Actinokineospora alba: one gene and its partner. The protein of the gene in region 2 interacts with the protein of the main gene of each other region in a pairwise test. Links are inferred from orthologs where the notes say so. Each region holds a gene or a part of one and is shown on either strand. Other genes may lie near its edges. The genes, in order: ftsZ and rlmN.

Region 1 (5,856 bases), 4.2 Mb from region 2 along the record:
CTCCAGCGTGGTGCGTTCCTGCTGCACCGCGCCGATGATCTCGGTGTGCTGCCGCTGGGCATCGCGCTCCAGCGTGGTCGCCTTCTCCCTGGCCTGACGCTCCAGGGTCTCGGCCCGGGTCCGGGCGTCGTTCAGCATGGTCTCCGCACGCGTACGCGCCTCGGTGACCATGGTGTCGGACTTCGCACGCGCATCGGACAGCATCCCGTCGGCTTCGGCTTTCGCCTCGCCGGTGAGCCGGTCGGCCATCTCCTGTGCGAGGCCCAGAACCTTGGCGGCCTGCACGTGGTGATCACCGCCGCCCCCGGGACTGGTCTGCTCCAGCGCACTGGGCGGCGGAACCGGAGTAAGCCGACGCGGCTCCTCGGCCTGACGCGGCGCCACGCTGGGCACGCCACCTCCGGACCGAGCGTCGTCGAGGTCGGCGCGAGCCGACTCCAACTGCGCGTCGAGCTGCTCGACCTGCGCGCGCAGGTCGTTGTTCTCCTCGATCAGGCGGGAGAGCTCCACCTCGACCAAGTCGAGGAAGGCGTCCACCTCGTCCTCGTTGTAGCCCCGCTTGCCGATGGGAGGCTTGCTGAACGCGACGTTGTGCACGTCAGCGGGGGTCAACGACATCTGATCACCTCACGCACTCCAGGGCTGCCATCAACCCAAGTCTCCCCGATCACCCGGGATACGCCAGTTGCATCAGAATGAATACAACCAGCAGCAGCACCATAATCGATAGGTCCAGGCCTACACCCCCGATTCGGACTGTCGGTATCAACCGACGGACCAAACGCACCGGGGGATCGGTCACTGTGTAGATGGTCTCCAGCGCTACCGCAACCCCACCGGCTGGTCGCCACTCGCGTGCGAACGTGCGCACGAGTTCCACGACCACCCTGGCGGTGAGCAGCAGCCAGAAGGCGAACAACACCCAATAAACGGCGAGAAGCACTGGTTCCACAGCTCAACTGTGCCATCACTCAGCTTCGGGTGGCGAACCCGCCCTCCGCCAACCGCCGCTTGTCCTCCGCGGTTGGGTCGGCATTGGGCGGTGAGATCAAGAACACCTTGTTCGTGACCTTGTCGATGGAGCCGCGCAACGCGAACGCGAGCCCGGCCGCGAAGTCGACGAGACGCTTGGCGTCCGCGTCGTCCATCTCGGTCAGGTTCATGATCACGGGGCGGCCGTCGCGGTAGTGCTCACCGATGGTGCGCGCCTCGTTGTAGCTGCTCGGGTGCAGTGTCACGACGCGGCCCATCGGGTACCCACCTGCCTGTACAGCGGGCTCAACCTGTCGCAGCCGGGGAGCCGGGTCGCGACGGGCGTCCATGGCGAGTGCGCCATGGGTTTGCGGTTCGGAGGTCTGACCTGCCCACGCGGGGCGTGGACGGCCTCGGTCGACCGGCTCGAAGTCATCGTCGACGTCGTCGCGGTAGCCCGCGCGAGCGCCGCCGAACCACCGTCGGCGTCCTCCGGCGTACTCGTCGAAGTCGTCGTCGAGGTACTCCGGACGGCGGCCGTAGGGGCGACGGTCGTACTCGTCACCCTCGTAGTCCTCGAGCTCTTCGGCAGGCACCATTCCGAAGTAGGCCTTCAGCTTCTGCAGCGTACTCATGGCGTTCCTCCGCGACTCCCCTTGCGTGGTCCCACATGGCGCACCGTCAAGGGGAGGCTAGCCCGCGTCCCCCTAGCAGAGCAGTTCCGACACGCACGCACGTCGACCCATGGTCCACCGCTTCTTCAAGATCGTTACTCATGCCGCACGACAGCTCACGCGCCGTTGGATACAGCGCCTGTAGCTGGTGTGCCACACCCGCTAGACGTTCGAACGCCCTCGAAGGTTCCATTCCGAGGGGCGCCACAGCCATGATCCCCTTCAGTGCTAATTCACCCGAACGAATTACATGATCCGCAAGGTAATCAAGATCACCCAGGGGGCAGCCGCCGCGCGCGGGGTCGCCGTCGATGCTCGCCTGAAGGAGGACGTCGAGCGGCTCGGGACGATCTTGGGCGGCCTTCGCCAGGGCGTCGGCCAGCCGCGTCGAGTCGACCGACTGCACCTCGTCGGCCCACCGGACCACTGAGCGCATCTTGTTGCGCTGCAGCCGCCCGACCATGTGCCAGCGCGGCTTCGCGGCCGGTCGGAGCTCCCTGAGCTGGTCGAACTTCGAACCGGCCTCTTGATCACGGTTCTCGGCGAGATCAAGCACCCCGAGGTCGGCCAAGATCGCCGCGTCGGTGGCCGGGAAAGTCTTCGTCACAGCGAGAAGCCGCACGTCAGACGGGTTTCGGCCGGCGTTGCGGCAGGCGGCGTCGATCCGCTCGCGCACGTCGGCGAGGTTCGCGGCGATCTCCGCGGCGCGATCCGTCACGGCTCGAGCCAAGTGATCGCGGCCAATCGCCCAGTGGTCCCTTCCCTGCGGTGACTGAACAGCGAACGCTCCTCATTCGTGCACCGCGGGTCGATCCCGATCTTCGCGACACCGGCGTCGGCGAGCTGCCGCCAGAGTCCCGCGCGCAGATCCAGACCGGGGGTGCCCTTGCGGGTGCGGCACGCGCTGCCCGGCAGGTGCTTCTCGACGTCGTTCTGCATCGCCTGCGGCACCTCGTAGCACTCGCCGCATACCGACGGCCCGAGGAGACCCTCGATCCGGGACACGTCGGCACCGGCCTCGCGCATCGCGTCGAGCGCCGCCGGGACGACCCCGACCCGCGCCCCCACGCGACCGGCGTGCACCGCGGCCACGACACCGGCCTGCGCGTCGCCGAGCAGGAGTGGGACGCAGTCGGCGACGAGCGCGATCACCGCGAGACCCGGTTCGGCGGTCACCAGGGCGTCGGTCGCCTCGACCGGCTCCGCCCGCGGACCGTCGACGATCGCGGCGGTCCGCCCGTGGACCTGCTCCATCCAGACGAGCCGGTCCGGGCCCAGCCCGAGCTCACGCGCCAGCCGCTCCCGGTTGGCCGCCACGGCCTCCGGCGCGTCCCCGACGTGGTCGCCGAGGTTGAACGAGTCATACGGCGCGGCGGAAGCCCCGCCATCGCGTGTGGTGACCACCCGACGAATCCGCACCAGAACTCCTCAGTCGACCGTAACGAACACGAACCCCGGCGGGGGAACGCCGGGGTTCGTATGGTGCAGGAGCGGTGCTACCTGCGCATGAATGGGGGTACGTCGACCTCGTCGTCCGGGTCGTCGCCGACCGGGACGGCGCGGCCGGGCAGGGTGCCCTGGGTGCCGCGGACGTTCGGCAGCGGCTGTCCGCCGCCGACCGGCGGCGGGGCCTGGGTGGCCTGCTGCGAGTAGCCCATGCCGTTGCCCGCGGGCGCGGTCGCCTGCGTCTGGTAGCCGTTGCCCTGCTGCGGCGTCTGCTGCTGGTAGCCGGTGTGCTGCTGCTGGGGGGCGGGCTGCTGTTGCTGCTGAGTGGCAGGCGCCGGCCGGTCGGTCGACACCTGACCCGCCTTGGCGGTCGCCGTGGCGCCCGTCGTGGTGCTGCGGGTGCCGAGCGCCGTCGGATCGAGTTTCTTGTGGGTCGGCGCACCCGCGTCAAAACCCGCGGCGATCACCGTGACCCGGACCTCGTCGCCGAGGGAGTCGTCGATGACCGTACCGAAGATGATGTTGGCCTCGGGGTGCGCGGACTCCTGCACCAGCGACGCCGATTCGTTGATCTCGAACAGGCCCAGGTCGGACCCGCCCGCGATGGCGAGCAGGACGCCGTGGGCGCCGTCCATGGACGCCTCCAGCAGCGGCGAGTTGATCGCCTTCTGCGCGGCCTGCACCGCGCGGCCCTCGCCGCGGGCCGAGCCGATGCCCATCAGCGCGCTGCCCGCGCCGGACATGACGCTCTTCACGTCGGCGAAGTCGAGGTTGATCAGACCCGGCGTGGTGATCAGGTCGGTGATGCCCTGGACACCGGAGAGCAGCACCTCGTCGGCGGAGCGGAAGGCGTCCATCAGGCTCACGCCCACGTCGCCGAGCTGCAGCAGCCGGTCGTTGGGGATGACGATGAGCGTGTCGCACTCGTTGCGCAGCTCGGTGATGCCGTCCTCGGCCTGCTTCGCGCGGCGCTTGCCCTCGAAGGAGAACGGCCGGGTGACCACACCGATGGTCAGCGCGCCGAGCTTGCGGGCGATCGATGCCACGACGGGCGCGCCGCCGGTGCCGGTGCCGCCGCCCTCACCCGCGGTGACGAAGACCATGTCGGCCCCCTTGAGGACCTCCTCGATCTCCTCGCGGTGGTCTTCGGCGGCCTTGGTGCCGACCTCTGGGTTGGCACCCGCGCCAAGGCCTCTGGTCAGTTCGCGGCCGATGTCGAGCTTGACGTCGGCGTCGGACATGAGCAGTGCCTGCGCGTCGGTGTTGACGGCGATGAACTCGACGCCCTTGAGGCCGACCTCGATCATGCGGTTGACGGCGTTCACGCCGCCGCCACCGATGCCGACGACCTTTATCACGGCGAGGTAGTTGTGCGGGGGCGTCATCAAAGGCCGCCTTCCTGAATCGTGTCGAGCATGATCGTGTCCGGACGGGAAACCCTCGACCTCAACCAGAGACTGAGAGTTATGTCAACCCCGGACCACGCAAGGAAGGTAGGCACTGGCCGGCCGCCGATCCAGCCGCCACGCCGTAATGCGCGGCGGATGTTCGTCACGGGACGTAAGGAATCCGGTTTATCACTCGCCCGTGGCGCCGTCGAGCTGTTCGCGGATGACGTCGAGGTGCCCGGCATGGCGGGCGGTTTCCTCGATCATGTGCACGATCACCCATCGCACGTTGACTTGTTCGTCCCCGCGGAAGTCCACGACGTCGTCGAGTCCGCGCCTCGCGGTGATCTCACGGCTCGTCGCGCATTGCGCGCGGTAGTCGTCGATCAATTGCGAAAGGCTCAGCTCGGCGGCGATCTCGAACTCGCCGTCCGGATGCTCCTTGCTGTACGGCGCGCGGTCGGGCTGCCCGTCGAGCACCACGTCGAACCAGTAGGCCTCGACCCAGCGAAGGTGCGAGAGCAGCCCGGCGACGGTCATCAGCTCAGAGGGCAGCAGGCTGCGGTGGGCGTCCTCTTCGGACAATCCCGCCGCCTTGGTGACGACAGTGGCGCGGTGATAGTCCAGGAAAGCGGTGAGCTGGGTGGACTCATCCGCCACATACGGCGGATCGATCCGGGTCTCGGTCGAGGTCATGGCCGTGAGTCTGTCGGACAGCACCGACGGTCGACACCGGATTTGCGCCCTCGCGGTCAGGAGATCGTCGGGAAGTCCGGGGTGCCCACGTCGTAGACCTTGCCCGGCTGGGTCAGCAGCGGACCCAGCACCGCGGCCTTGCGGTCGGAGTGCTCGGCACTGCCCCACTTCACGACCCGGCCGTCCGCGAGGGTGATCTTCACGTTGCCGACCGTCTCCGCCGACACCGACGCGACCTGCGGGCGCAGCGGGTCCGGCACGGCGGCCAGCACCGTCACCGCGGCCTTGATCGTCGGCGGGTCCGCCGCGGCGAGTTGCGGCAGCCCCGGCGGGGCGACCTCCGCGACGCCGAAGTCCACGCCGTCGACGTCGACCAGGTGCACGCCGTCGGGCTTGGTGAGCACCGCGAACGGCGTCCGCTCGACCAGCGTGATCCGCACCGTGACCGGGTAGGACCGGCGCACGTCCACCGATCGCACGCGGGGCAGGGCGGCGACCCGGGCGGCGATCTCGTCGGTGTCGAGCCGCACCAGGGGGCTGCCCGCCTCCACCGCCGCGGCCTTGCGCACCTCGTCGTGGGTGAGGACCGTCGTGCCGAAGACCTCGACCCCGCGAACACCGAACACCGAGGTGAACAGGACGACGTAGACGAGGGCGACCACCGCGAGGAACGAGCCGAG
Region 2 (5,875 bases):
CTGTCTCCGACTGGACCGGGTGCGCCGACTGAACAGCGGCAGGTTGCCGATCCTCCGGCTGGACCACGGTCGGCTGCAGGACATCCGGGTCCGCGGCCCCCACCGGGGCGAGGACCGCGAGGTCGGTGTGACTGAGTCTCTGATCGCCCGCCATGCGCCAGTCCCCCTGAAGATCGCCAACGGCCGCCGACTCTAGGGCAGGAGTGCGCGTCGGATTCGCCTTGGGCCACGGCCGAGGGTTGCCGCGCGAAGCAGCCATTCCAGGGGGCCGTAGCGGTGGCGCCGCACCCACCAGGCACTGACGGCCAGCTGCGCGGCATAGAGGGCGATTGTCACGCAGACCACCGCGGGGGCGGGCAGCCTGCCGATCAGCCCGAGGCCGTACCCAAGGAACACCACGCTGAGGACCGCGGACTGGGCGACGTAGTTGGTCAGCGCCAGCCTGCCCGCGGGGGCGAACACGGCAACCGCGCGGGTCTCGCACAGGCGCAGCAGCAAGGCGACGTAGCCGCCGGTGAGCAGCGGGGCGGTGAGCATGCCGACGCCGATCGCGAGGGTTTCGACCGGGCTGCCGGGATGGTAGGTCGCAACGTAGCCATAGAACGCGGCCCCGGTGAGGCCGACCGGCAGGCCCGCACGCAGCAGCCACGACCACAGGGCCCGGTGCCGCTCCGGTTCGGCGAGCACCCGTTCCCTGCCCGCGGCGAAGCCGAGCAGGAACATCGCCAGCGCGCTCGGGGCTTGGACCAGCAGCACGACCACCAGAGTGCCGGGCAGCTGCCGAAGGTGTTCGGCCACAACGGTTTCCGGCGTCCCACGGAACCCGGCGACGGAGTCGGCGACCCTGGTCGACACCGCGGCGGCGTCGACTTGGCTGTGGGTGAACAGGTCCAGTACGCCAAGCAGGGTCCACGCGGTGCCCGCGATGAGCACCAGGCCGATGGCGACGCGCACCGCCCGGGGGGAGGACAGGCCGCGCAGGGCCAGCAGCACCATGCCGAGCACGGCGTAGGCGGTGAGGATGTCGCCGTGGAACAGCAGCACGGCGTGGGCGACGCCGATCGCGGCCAGCCCGAGTTGCCTGCGGATGATCCTGGGCACGAACGCGACGTCCGCGCGGGCCGCCGAGTCGAGCTGGAGGGTGAAGCTGTAGCCGAAGAGGAAGGAGAACAGCAGGTAGAACTTGGTTTCGAACAGGGTCGAGACGATCAGCTGGATGACTGGATGGCCTGCCGGGTCGGCGATCCCGGAGGCGTAGTAGCCGGTGGCGAACGCCCAGACGTTGACGGCCAGGATGCCGAACAGGGCGAAGCCGCGCAGGGCGTCGACCCGCGCGATGCGGTGTGGTGCGGACATCTGCATGCCTCTTTCATAAACCGAGTAGTCGGTCTAATATTGGACGCGATGATCCTCCGCCGTCAACTCCCTGGTTGAATCACGACCGATGCGTACCGTGGACCCGGCCAAGCACGAGGCGCGCCGCCGCCAGATCCTGGCGGCCGCGACGCGGTGTTTCGCGCGCAAGGGTTTCGGTCAGACCCGCACCGCCGACATCTGCGCCGAGGCCGGGATGAGCTCGGGCAATCTGTTCCACTACTTCGAAAGCAAGCATGCGATCTTTGCGGCGATCGTCGAGCAGGACGGGATCGAGACCGACGCCCTGTTCGCCGAGCTGTCCACGATGGACCCGTGGGCGGCACTGACCGCGTTCTTCGACCTACTCGTCGACCTGGCCGACGACGAGTACGCCAAGCTCGCCCTGGAGATCTCCGCCGAGGCCAATCGAGACGAGCGGATCGCGGAGCTGGTCACGGCCAACGACAGGACACTGCGCGCCGGACTGGCCGCGCTGGTCGAGCGGGCCACCGCGGCGGGCCGCATCGAGCCCGGAGTGGACGCCGACACTGCCGCGACCTGGCTGACGGTGTTGGTGGACGGCCTGTTCAACCGGGTCGCGGTGGACCCATCGTTCGCACCGAAGCGCGAGCGCGAGACCCTGCGCCAAGTGGTCGCGAGGGTTCTTCAGGCGAATTAGGCCTGGCGGGTCTTCTAGCCTTCGGCGGCGAGCTGGCCGCAGGCGGCGGCGATTTCCTGGCCGCGGGTGTCACGCACGGTGCAGGCGACTCCGCCCGCGTTGACGCGGCGGACGAACTCGCGCTCGACCGGCTTCGGGGCCGCGTCCCACTTGGAGCCCGGGGTGGGGTTCAAGGGGATCACGTTGACGTGGACCAGCTGGCCCAGGTGCTTGCGCAAGCGCTTCGCCAGCAGGTCGGCGCGCCAGGGCTGGTCGTTGATGTCCTTGATCAGCGCGTATTCGATCGAGACGCGGCGGCCGGAGACGTCGGCGTAGTAGCGGGCCGCTTCCAGCACCTCGTCGACCGACCAGCGGTTGTTCACCGGGACCAGGGTGTCTCGCAGCTCGTCGTCCGGAGTGTGCAGGGACACCGCGAGGCGGACCTGCATCTTCTCGTCCGCCAGCTTGCGGATCGCGGGGGCCAGGCCGACCGTCGACACCGTCACCGACCGGTGCGAGATGCCCAGGCCCTCGGGGGCCGGGTCGCAGATGCGGTGCACGGCCTCGACGACGCGCTTGTAGTTGGCGAGGGGTTCGCCCATGCCCATGAAGACGATGTTGGACAGCCGTCCTGGTCCGCCGGGCAGCTCGCCGTCGCGCATGGCGGCGGCGCCCATGCGGACCTGGTCGACGATCTCCGCGGTCGACAGGTTGCGGGTCAGGCCCGCCTGGCCGGTGGCGCAGAACGGGCAGGCCATGCCGCAGCCCGCCTGGCTGGAGATGCACAGGGTGGCGCGGCCGGGGTAGCGCATGAGAACGCTCTCGATGAGCGTTCCGTCGTGGGCGCGCAGCAGGGTCTTGCGGGTGGTTCCCTCGTCGCAGGTGATCTTGCGGACGACGGTGAACAGGGTGGGCATCAGCTCGCCGACCAGCTTGTCGCGGCTGGTGGCGGGGATGTCGGTCATCGCGTCCGGGTCGACCGTGAGCCTGCCGAAGTAGTGGTTCGCCAGCTGGGTCGCGCGGAACGGCTTCTCCCCCAGCTCGGCCACGGCGGCACGGCGCTCGTCGGGGCTGAGGTCGACCAGGTGCCTCGGCGGAAGACCGCGACGAGGTGCGTCGAAAACAAGAGGGAGGGAAGTCATAACCCGCCCATTGTCTCATGCTGGACAGCCGCGTCCTCCCGACGGCTCGGCGCCCCGATATTCCTCGGTGGGGGCGCCTTGGGCGGCGCCCCCACGAGAAACATCACCAGCCGAGCGGGATCACCTCGGCCGCGGAGGTCCACGGACCCCGGTTGCCCGCCTCACTGAGTGCCCGCAGGCGCACATAGCGGGCCGGGGTGGGCCAGCAGCGGACGGTCTTCGACGTGGCGTCGTCGGCGAAGGTGCCTGCCGACACCGCGCTGCCCCAGGTAGTCCCGTCTGTGCTCGCGTACACCTCGTACCGGCCGATGCGGCCATTGGCGGCGCCGTCCTGGCGGGGCACGTAGGTCAGCCCCGTCAGCGTGCGGGACGTGCCCAGGTCCAGGACGATCTCGTGCGGCAGCGGGTCCGAGCCGCCGCTCCACTTGGTGTGCCAGATCGTGGTGGTCCTGCGGTCGACGGCGTTGGCGGCGGCTCCGTTCTCACCGACCGTCTCCTGGCTGGAGTACGACCGGACGACCGCCGACAGCGAGCCTGAGCCCATCACCGGGTCGCTGGTGGTTTCCGCGCCGGTCTCCATGTGCCCCGCGAAGCGCCGGGTGAAGCCGTCGGTGGTGTCGGCCGTGGCGGTCAGGTCGTACCAGCCGTTCATGCCGTTGCCGGTGCTGAACCAGTCCTCGGCGGTGGCCCCGGGGTTGACGACGTAGGTCCACGGCCCGCCGCCGCGGTTGTTCGTCCGGACGGTGACCACGCATGCCTTCGTGCCCGCGTTGGTCATGGTGAGGTAGACCCGCCCCTCGGCGGGCGAGTAGCGCAGGGTCACCTCCGGGTTGGCGTTGCCCGTGGTGGTCGCGGTGACCCGGTTCCCGGCGAAGCGGCGGATGAAGCCGTTGGGGCCGTGGACGTTCAGGTCGTAGCTGCCTGCCGGGGTGCCCGACTGCCAGTAGTCCGCCAGCGTCTTGCCCGCCTCGACGGTGTAGCGCCATGGTCCGTCGGTGCGGAAAGCGTTTGCGTAGACATAGAAGTGGGCGCCCGCGGTGCCGGTGTTGGCGAAGTCGATCCAGAACCTGTCGGCGGCGACCCGTCCGGAGGCGTTCAGGACGTAGGGCAGTGGCCGCGCGGTGCGCACGCCTGCCTCGTGGATCGGGAACGTCTGCACGGCGGGCGGCGCCGGGTTGGTGCCCTTGGGTCCGGAGGTGAGCACGGGCGCGGGCAACACCGGGTAGGTGGTGTTCGGCGCCGACGTGTCCAGAGTGGACGTCAGGTCACCGCAGACCGCGCGCCGCCACGGGGAGATGTTCGGCTCGTTGATCCCGGTCCACTTCTCCAGGAATCGCACGACCGAAGTGTGGTCGAAGACCTCCGAACACACCTTGCCGCCTCGGCTCCACGGCGAGATGACCATCATCGGCACCCGCATGCCCAGGCCGATCGGCTCGCTGCCGACAAGTTCGTCGGTGGTGGCCACGGTGCTGCGGCCATCGGCGTCGCCGACCGGCGGGGCGGGTGGCGGCATGTGGTCGAAGAACCCGCCTTCCTCGTCGTACATCAGCAGGAAGACCGTCTTGTTCCACACCTCCGGCTTCGACGCGATGGCGTCCAGGGTGCGCTTGACCAGGTCCGCCCCGGTGTTGGGCCCCCAGTACGGGTGCTCGGTCTGGTCCTCCGGCGCGACGATCCAGGACACCGCGGGCAGCTTGCCCGCGTCGATGTCGGCCTTGAATGTCGGCACGAGCTGGTGCGGTCGCACGCGGTGCAGGGCGCGGTCGTAGAGGCTCCGCTCGGCGGCGGTCAGCGTGTTCACGCCCAGAGCGAGGTCGGCGAGCAGCTTCTGCTGGTCGGTCGTCGAGGCCTTGGCCACGGCGTAGTAGAAGAACTCCAGCTTGGTGTATGGGTTGCCGTTGGCGTCCCTGGTCTTCGCCAATGCCTTGCGCCCGACGGCCATGAGGCTGATGAAGTAGTCCAGCGAGTTGTCACCGTAGTTGTCCCACTCCTGGTAGACCTTCCAGGTCTTCCCCGCCGCCTGCAGGCGCTCCGCGTAGGTGGTCCAGGAGTAGCCGATGTGGCTCGCGTTGTTCCAGGAGGCGTTGCCGGTGGCGCGGGTGGTGCCGTTCGGCTCGTACCCGATCTTTCCGGTGAACAGGTACATCCGGTTCGGGTTCGTCGGGCCCATTTCCGAGCAGTGGTAGGCGTCGCAGACGGTGAAGGCGTCGGCCAACTGGTGGTAGAACGGCAGCGCGGAACGGGTGTGGTAGGTCAGCGACAGGTTCCCCTTGTTCGCATACCACTGGTCGTGCCTGCCCTTGTTCCACGCGCCATGGCCGTCACCCCAGTTGTGGTTGACATCGGCCAGGAACTGATCGCCCACCTCGTAGGGCAGCAACTCACCGGTCCCTTTGGGCTGGTAGAAGACCGATTTGCCGTTGGGCAGCCGGATCGCGGCCGGGTCGGCGAATCCGCGCACACCCTTGAGCGTGCCCAGATAGTGGTCGAATGAGCGGTTCTCTTGCATGAAAATCACGACGTGCTCGATGACTTCGAGCCCGCCGGTGGGTGCTTCCGCGGCGAGCGCGACGCGCACGCTTTCCGGTAGCAACGCGAAAGCGGCCGCCGACCCGGCAGCCGCTTTCAACACGGTACGTCGCTTCATTTTCTCTCCTTGGCAGGGGCGGAGACAAACGCGATCTACTTCACGGCGCCCGCGGTCAGGCCCGAACGC

The links.
Region 1: the proteins of rlmN (region 2) and ftsZ interact in binary tests that used the Escherichia coli proteins (3 or more experiments, as listed by UniProt). The link is inferred for Actinokineospora alba from one-to-one orthologs.

What each region holds. Positions count from the first base shown.
Region 1 is NZ_SNXU01000001.1:4,253,826-4,259,681, reverse strand. The notes cover bases 2,311-5,247. They hold ftsZ (cell division protein FtsZ), read right to left. Parts: upstream 4,478-5,247; coding sequence 3,143-4,477; downstream 2,311-3,142. Other genes in these bases: C8E96_RS19620 (cell division protein FtsQ/DivIB), read right to left, coding at 5,233-5,247; C8E96_RS19625 (DinB family protein), read right to left, coding at 4,670-5,176; pgeF (peptidoglycan editing factor PgeF), read right to left, coding at 2,361-3,065; C8E96_RS19640 (YggS family pyridoxal phosphate-dependent enzyme), read right to left, coding at 2,311-2,364. Also shown: DivIVA-like cell division protein Wag31, read right to left, coding at 1-618; C8E96_RS19650 (YggT family protein), read right to left, coding at 668-943; C8E96_RS19645 (cell division protein SepF), read right to left, coding at 972-1,607; more of C8E96_RS19640, read right to left, coding at 1,654-2,310; more of C8E96_RS19620, read right to left, coding at 5,248-5,856. UniProt on the Escherichia coli protein: Essential cell division protein that forms a contractile ring structure (Z ring) at the future cell division site. The regulation of the ring assembly controls the timing and the location of cell division.
Region 2 is NZ_SNXU01000001.1:26,767-32,641, forward strand. Bases 1,104-4,059 are described here. They hold rlmN (23S rRNA (adenine(2503)-C(2))-methyltransferase RlmN), read right to left. Parts: upstream 3,157-4,059; coding sequence 2,050-3,156; downstream 1,104-2,049. Other genes in these bases: C8E96_RS00140 (DUF418 domain-containing protein), read right to left, coding at 1,104-1,356; C8E96_RS00145 (TetR/AcrR family transcriptional regulator), read left to right, coding at 1,445-2,035; C8E96_RS00155 (phosphocholine-specific phospholipase C), read right to left, coding at 3,260-4,059. Also shown: C8E96_RS00135 (ADP-ribosylglycohydrolase family protein), read right to left, coding at 1-154; more of C8E96_RS00140, read right to left, coding at 193-1,103; more of C8E96_RS00155, read right to left, coding at 4,060-5,806; C8E96_RS00160 (carbohydrate ABC transporter permease), read right to left, coding at 5,842-5,875.